2 regions of the Wansuia hejianensis genome follow, and region 2 is predicted to be linked to the other one. Evidence: predicted binding sites of a transcription regulator. Region 2 holds the regulator's gene; the other holds the start of a gene.
What was found. Region 2 encodes HrcA, which represses chaperone genes, less so after heat shock. Its sites were predicted from a motif close to TGTTAGCACTCNNNNNNNNNGAGTGCTAACA; they were not measured.
Positions count from the first base shown of each region.

Region 1: the regulator HrcA is predicted to act here: its motif matches at 1,238-1,268, upstream of H9Q79_RS06695 (Hsp20/alpha crystallin family protein).

Region 1 is NZ_CP060635.1:1,446,384-1,449,804, reverse strand. Features, by position in the region: gene H9Q79_RS06705 (response regulator transcription factor) at 1-139, shown strand, start outside; gene H9Q79_RS06700 (sensor histidine kinase) at 136-1,167, shown strand; gene H9Q79_RS06695 (Hsp20/alpha crystallin family protein) at 1,378-1,812, shown strand; gene H9Q79_RS06690 (DUF2284 domain-containing protein) at 1,930-2,466, shown strand; gene H9Q79_RS06685 (spermidine synthase) at 2,498-3,421, shown strand, end outside.
Region 2 is NZ_CP060635.1:3,927,859-3,931,279, reverse strand. Features, by position in the region: gene dnaK (molecular chaperone DnaK) at 1-767, opposite strand, end outside; gene grpE (nucleotide exchange factor GrpE) at 848-1,522, opposite strand; gene hrcA (heat-inducible transcriptional repressor HrcA) at 1,587-2,642, opposite strand; gene spoIVB (SpoIVB peptidase) at 2,952-3,421, opposite strand, start outside.

The sequences.
Region 1 (3,421 bases), 1.5 Mb from region 2:
GCTGCTGCGACAGACAGGTTACAAACAGGGGGAAGTGGCGGCCATGGCGGGGTACCGCGATGTAAAACATTTTACAAGAGTATTTAAAAAATATGTAGGGATTTCTCCGTCGGAATACAGAAAACTAATGAGGGAATGATGAGACGATCGGATAAGCAGAGATTCTGCGGGAAAGAAACATCTAGAATGCTGACGAGACATATTGCTTCGGTGGTGGCGATTCAGTGCGGTTTGCAGCTGATCAATCTCTGGGCCTGTGAGAAGCTCCCGGAAAGCCGGCTGTTGAAAATTCTTTCCGGGTTGATGTTGCTGATGATGGCTGCAGAGGTTTTTTACTTTGTGTTTCGGATTCTGCGCTCGATTCGTGCAGTAGAGAATAAGATCAGTCAGCTGAGCAGGGAAGAGGATACGGATACTGCCGCCCGGCTTTCCGAACAGAACGGCACTTCGGAACTCATGGAGGCGATTGAGATCCTGCTGGAAAAAGAATCTTCGGCCAATGTGATGAAAAAGCAGGCGGAAATTAATGCGCTGCAGAGCCAGATAAACCCCCACTTTCTCTATAATACATTGGAAACCATCCGCGGACAGGCGATTTGCTGCGGAGCTGTGGAGATTGCCGAGATGGCCAAAGCGCTGGCTGATATATTCCGTTTTAATATTAATAAGAGAGGCTCCATGATTTTTCTGTACGAGGAGATGGATAATATCGATGCGTATATGAAAATACAAAAGACCCGGTTTCGCGAACGGTTTACACTGGATAAAGAGATAGCACCAGAACTGATGCAGATGAGAATTCCAAAACTTCTGATACAGCCGCTTGTCGAAAACGCATTGAAGCACGGACTGGAACTGAAGAGGGGAAAAGGGCATATCTGGGTGAGAGCAGAGCAGATGGAGGATATGCTGCTTGTCACGGTGGCCGATGATGGAATCGGGATGAGTCTGACCAGTTTGGAACAGCTGAACGAGCGGATCCGCCTGGGAACCAGAGGTCTTAGTTCTGCGGGTAAAATTACCAACATCGGACTTTCTAACATTAATGACCGGGTGAAAATGATCTATGGGCCGAAATATGGAGTAACAGTAAGAAGCGTCCAGAACGTGGGAACCAGAGTGACAGTTTCACTTGGTTTGCAGAAACCGGATGAAGAAGAGTTCTGAACGGCAGTGTGCGGCCGCTGGTTTGAATATATGGAGCGGTCATACCGGAAGATCAGAAAAAATATTAAAAAATTAGCACTCACCTCTTGACAGTGCTAACAATACGTGTTATATTACAAATAGAACAAAGGGAAAGGACCTGAGTTCAGGTAAACCGTATGTTAAGGCATTGATTGGTTAGAATAATGAAAAAGAATGGAGGAATGACTTATGTTAATGCCCAGTATTTTTAGAGATAACCTGTTTGATGATTTTATGATGAACCCCTGGAGAAGTGATTTCTTCAACACTCCGTCAGACAGAAAGTATATGATGAGCACGGATGTGAAGGAGAACGACGACACCTATGAATTGGACATCGAGCTTCCCGGCTATAAGAAAGAGGATGTCCACGCGGAGCTGAACAATGGATATCTGACTATATCTGCTTCTAAGAATGAGAACAGGGACGAGAAGGATGAGAAAGGCAACTATATCCGCCGGGAGCGCTATAGCGGCAGCTGCAGCAGAAGCTTCTATGTGGGCGAGAATGTAAAGCAGGAAGACATCCACGCGAAGTTTGAGGACGGAGTCCTGAAGCTGGTGGTTCCGAAGGAAGACAAGAAGAAAGTGGAAGAAAAGAAATATATCGCGATTGAAGGATAATTGAACACAGAATAGCCGGAGGGATGAAATTCTCATTCCCTCCGGCTTTGTTTTGTATTATAATGTAAAATAGTTGCTATGTGGTTCAGGATTAATCGGGAAGGAGTATACAGAAACATGACAGAAGATGGCATAATGGAGCTGGCAAAGAACGAAGGTTTTACCAATGTGGCGGTGATTCCGGCGGATAAACTGGTTTTTGACCGGGAGCTTCGGAAATATTGTGAAGAGAATGTATGTGGAAATTATGGGAAAAATTATTCATGTCCACCTTTTTGCGGCACTCCGGAGGAGATGCGGGACAGAGCCGGGAAATACGGCCGGGCGTGGATCTTTCAGACAATTGCGGATGTGGGAAGCTGGGATAACCGTCGCAAGCTTGTGGAGGTAAAAGCGGATCATAACCGCAGGAGCCGCAATCTGATTCAGATGCTGAGGGAAGAGGGAGTAGACGGCCTGCCCATGCTGGCCGGACCCTGCGAAGCCTGTGGCACCTGCAAGGGGTTTTCGGGAGAAGCCTGCAAATACCCGGAGGAGGCACCATCCTGTATTTCCGCTTACTGCATGAAGGCAGAGCTGATGGCAGAAGAGGCCGGAATCCCCTACTGGTGCGGCGAAGGGGTGGTCGCCTATTTCAGCCTGTATCTGGTATGAATGAAATTACGAATAAGGAAAGGGACTCTTTATGGAATCAAAATTGATGAGACACAAATATTTCCTGTATGCCACGGAATTCTTTGCGGGCATGTCTGTGATGGCGGTAGAATTGGGGGCCAGCCGTCTGATGGCGCCGTATTTCAGTTCTTCCCAGATCGTATGGACTGTCATAATCGGCGTAATTATGATCGCCATGGCTCTGGGCAACGTATGGGGCGGGCGCTCAGCGGATAAACGGCAGGATCCGGGCAGGCTGTACAGGAGACTGATGATCGCGGCAGTATGGATTGCGCTGATTCCATTTCTGGGCCGGTACCTGATTGTGGGGATTTCCCTGCTGCTGGCAACGTTTATATCTTCTAATTTCCTGATATGGGCGGCTCTGTTTACCTGTCTGGCGATTTTTGCTTTTCCCTGCGTGCTCCTGGGAACTGTGACGCCGTCTCTGGTGAAATACACAGTGGCCAGCCTGGACAATAACGGCAAGACGGTGGGTGAGCTGGGGGCGCTGAATACGATCGGAAGCATCATCGGAACATTTCTGCCGACCTTTGTCACGATACCTGCGGTGGGAACAGCGGCCACTTTTCTGATATTTTCAGGCGTGCTGGCATTCATCAGCATCCTTTATTTTGTATCCGTTAAGAAGAAAAAGATTTTCTGCACCGTAACGGCAGCTCTTCTGGTGGTGCTGGCAGTTCTGACCCCGAAAGTGACGTTTGCTTTCTGGGAGACCGGGGTAACGCTGGAAGATGAGTCGATCTATAATTATCTCCAGGTCAAGGATGATGAGGATAAGACGATCCTCTCTACGAATGTCCTGTTCGGCGTGCAGTCCATTAAGATGAAGAACCAGGAGCTGACGGGTCTGTATTATGATTACGCGCTGGCGGCGCCTGTCATGGCAGGCATGAACACAAAGGATGATAATTCTGTGATGATCCTGGGGCTG
Region 2 (3,421 bases):
AAGGGAAGGTTAATATTCGTTGTGGAAGCGCTGGAGAGCTCTTTCTTAGCTTTTTCAGCAGCTTCTTTGATTCTCTGCATGGCCATCTTGTCACCGGACAGGTCTACGCCTTCCATCTTCTTAAACTCAGATACCATGTAATCAACAATCTTCTGATCGAAGTCATCACCACCCAGCCTGTTATTGCCGGCTGTTGCCAGAACTTCGATGACTCCGTCGCCGATCTCAATGATTGATACATCAAAGGTACCGCCGCCCAGGTCATATACCATGATCTTCTGCTCTTTCTCATTATCCAGACCGTATGCCAGAGCTGCAGCCGTCGGCTCATTGATGATACGTTTTACTTCCAGCCCGGCGATCTTTCCTGCATCCTTTGTAGCCTGACGCTGTGCGTCATTGAAATATGCCGGAACAGTAATTACTGCTTCTGTCACCTTCTCGCCCAGATAATTCTCTGCATCACTTTTCAGTTTCTGCAGAATCATGGCTGAAATCTCCTGGGGTGAATATTTCTTACCGTCAATATCCACCTTATAGTCTGTTCCCATATGCCTCTTGATCGAAGATATTGTCTTGTCAGCGTTGGTTACCGCCTGACGTTTTGCCGGTTCGCCCACCAGACGCTCACCTGTCTTAGTAAAAGCCACTACAGACGGCGTCGTTCTGCTGCCTTCCGCATTAGCGATAACAGTGGGTTTTCCACCTTCCATAACAGCTACACAGCTGTTTGTAGTTCCTAAATCAATACCAATTATTTTACTCATGGCTGTTTCTCCTCCTAATCATATTTGATTTCTATTCTAATTTTATAATTTGCCATTCATTTCCGCAGTGTATGTGCCGTTTAATTGGCTACCTTCACCATACTGTGGCGTACCACGGAATCCTTATACTTGTACCCCTTCTGGAATTCTTCAACGATCACATTCTCGCCGGATTCCTCATCCTCCACATGCATCACAGCATTGTGGATATTGGGGTCAAATTCTTTTCCCACGCTCTCGATCACGGTGACGCCCAGATCAGCCAGCATTGTGGTAAGCTGTTTGTAAATCTTGTTCATACCGTCCGCAAACGGGTCTTCCAGATCAGCTCCGGCCAGTCCCCGCTCAAAATTATCCACCACGGGAAGCAGCTTTTCAATGACGTCTTTAGCTCCGATCATGTACATGCTCGCCTTCTCTTTATCCGTGCGCTTTCTATAATTGTCAAACTCTGCCATCTGCCGGGTCAGGCGGTCGGTAAGCTCTTCTATTTTTTCGTCTTTTTTGTCCTTCTTTTCTTTTTTCTTTCCAAAGAATTTTTTTTCTTTAGATTCCTGTTTTGCAGCCGTTTCAGAATCCTTAGCTCCGTCCGAATCCCCGGGCTCCTCCGCTGCCCCGTTCCTCTCTCCGGCTTCGCCTTCATCAACCTCCGGGCTGCCGCTTTCGGCCTGGCCGCAAGCTTCTTCTCCGGTATTTACGGTTTTCTTTTCCTCTTCTAATTCTGCGTCTGTCTTATTCTTTTCTGTATCCGACACGATTTATCTCCACCTTTCCGGCGCGTCTGTGGTTTCCGGTTGTATTCTGCGGAAACACGCCTTTCTACGTATCTGTCTTGCTATCTTTTCTGAATATGGAATCTAATTGAGTCTTTAAAGTCTTCAGATTATCCACAACATTTTCGTAATCCATTCTCTTGGGTCCAATGATTCCGATTGTCCCTTTCATCCCTTCTCCCAGATCGTAGCTGGCCGTCACTACGGAGCAGTCCTTCATCGTCTGGATCGGCGATTCATTCCCTATATATACCTGAATGCCGGTTCCGGGATTCCCACCCTCTTCTGAACTGTTATCCATAAGCATCTCCACCAGTTCACGCTTTTCTTCAAAAGCAGAAATCAATTCGCTGGCCTTACTGGAATCCGCCAGTTCAGGGTATTTAAAGATATTCGTGGCTCCGCTGGTATAAACCGGCATATCTTCCTCATTAACCTGTATCGCTTCAGCTACTGCGTCTACGACGCTGCTGATCACCGCGCTGTGAATGCCCGCCTGCTGCTTCATCCGCTGGATCATATTGAGATTGATCTCGCCGATGGTCAGGCCGTTCAACTGGGTATTCAGCAATAAATTCAGCTTCAGGATCTGTTCCCCGTCAATGGGCTCTTCCAGATCGATCATCTGATTCTTCACCAGATTGCCCTCCGCTACTATTACGGCAAGTATCTGATCCTCGTTAACTTTGGAAAGCTGAATAAATTTAAGCCGGGTCCGATGATAGGCCGGACCTGTGATCATCGTGGCGTAATTCGTATTAGATGCCAGGACCTTCACCACCTGCTTTAGCACCTTCTCCAGCCGGTCAGTCTTTTCAATCATGAGTTCTTTTATATCTGAGACTTCCTGATCTTTTTGCCGGATCAGCTCATCTACATATAAACGATAACCTTTATCTGAAGGAATGCGGCCGGCGGAAGTGTGGGGCTGCAGAATGTAACCCATCTCTTCCAGGTCCGACATCTCATTCCGAATTGTGGCGGAGCTCAAGTTCAAGTCTGTGTACTTTGAAATCGTCCGGGAACCTACCGGTTCTCCTGTCGCCAGATAGGTCTGAATGATTGCAGTAAGTATAGTCTTCTTCCTTCCATCCAGTTCCATACCTGTTCAGCTCCTCTCTTAATTCTGATAATGGCTTTAGCCATCGGATCTGTTTGGCTTGTTAGCACTCATTAAACTAGAGTGCTAATATCTATGTTTTTAAGATAGCACTCCACAATCTGTTTGTCAACACTTTTTACAAGAAATTATGTGTTTTTTTGTTGAAATTATTTTAAAGCTTTTCTGAATGCCCTCACAGATTTTATGGATCTATTACTGCCTGGCTCTGGCTATACTACGATAAAAAGGCCGCCCCGACAGCTTCTAAGCTGTTTGGCAGCCTTAATCACTTTTAATAAAAGTTTTTGCTCAATGCCCCAGCATGTTTTCAATAAAAACACCGTAACCGCTGGTGGCGTCTGAGATAAACACGTGGGTAACGGCTCCTATGAGCCGTCCGTTCTGCAAAATAGGGCTGCCTGACATTCCCTGGACAATTCCTCCGGTCTTATCCAGCAATTCCTGGTCAGTAACCTTAATTGTGAAGCATTTGTTGGTATCCTGCTGATTCCAGTCAATCTGCGTCACCTCAATGCCATATTCCTGTACGGTGCCGTCCACACAGCATAAAATGGTTGCAGGCCCTATTTCAATCTCCTGCTTACGGCCAATTTCCACAGAACGCAGCGGCAGGCTGGCTTCACCTTCTTCCGACAGCGTTCCATAGATGCCGACTTTTGAATTATCATTGATCTCTCCGATCAGCTCTTCCGGATAGTAGTGTATGACACCCTGCAGCTCTCCCGGACTTCCATCCTGGCCTTTTACTACAGATAAGA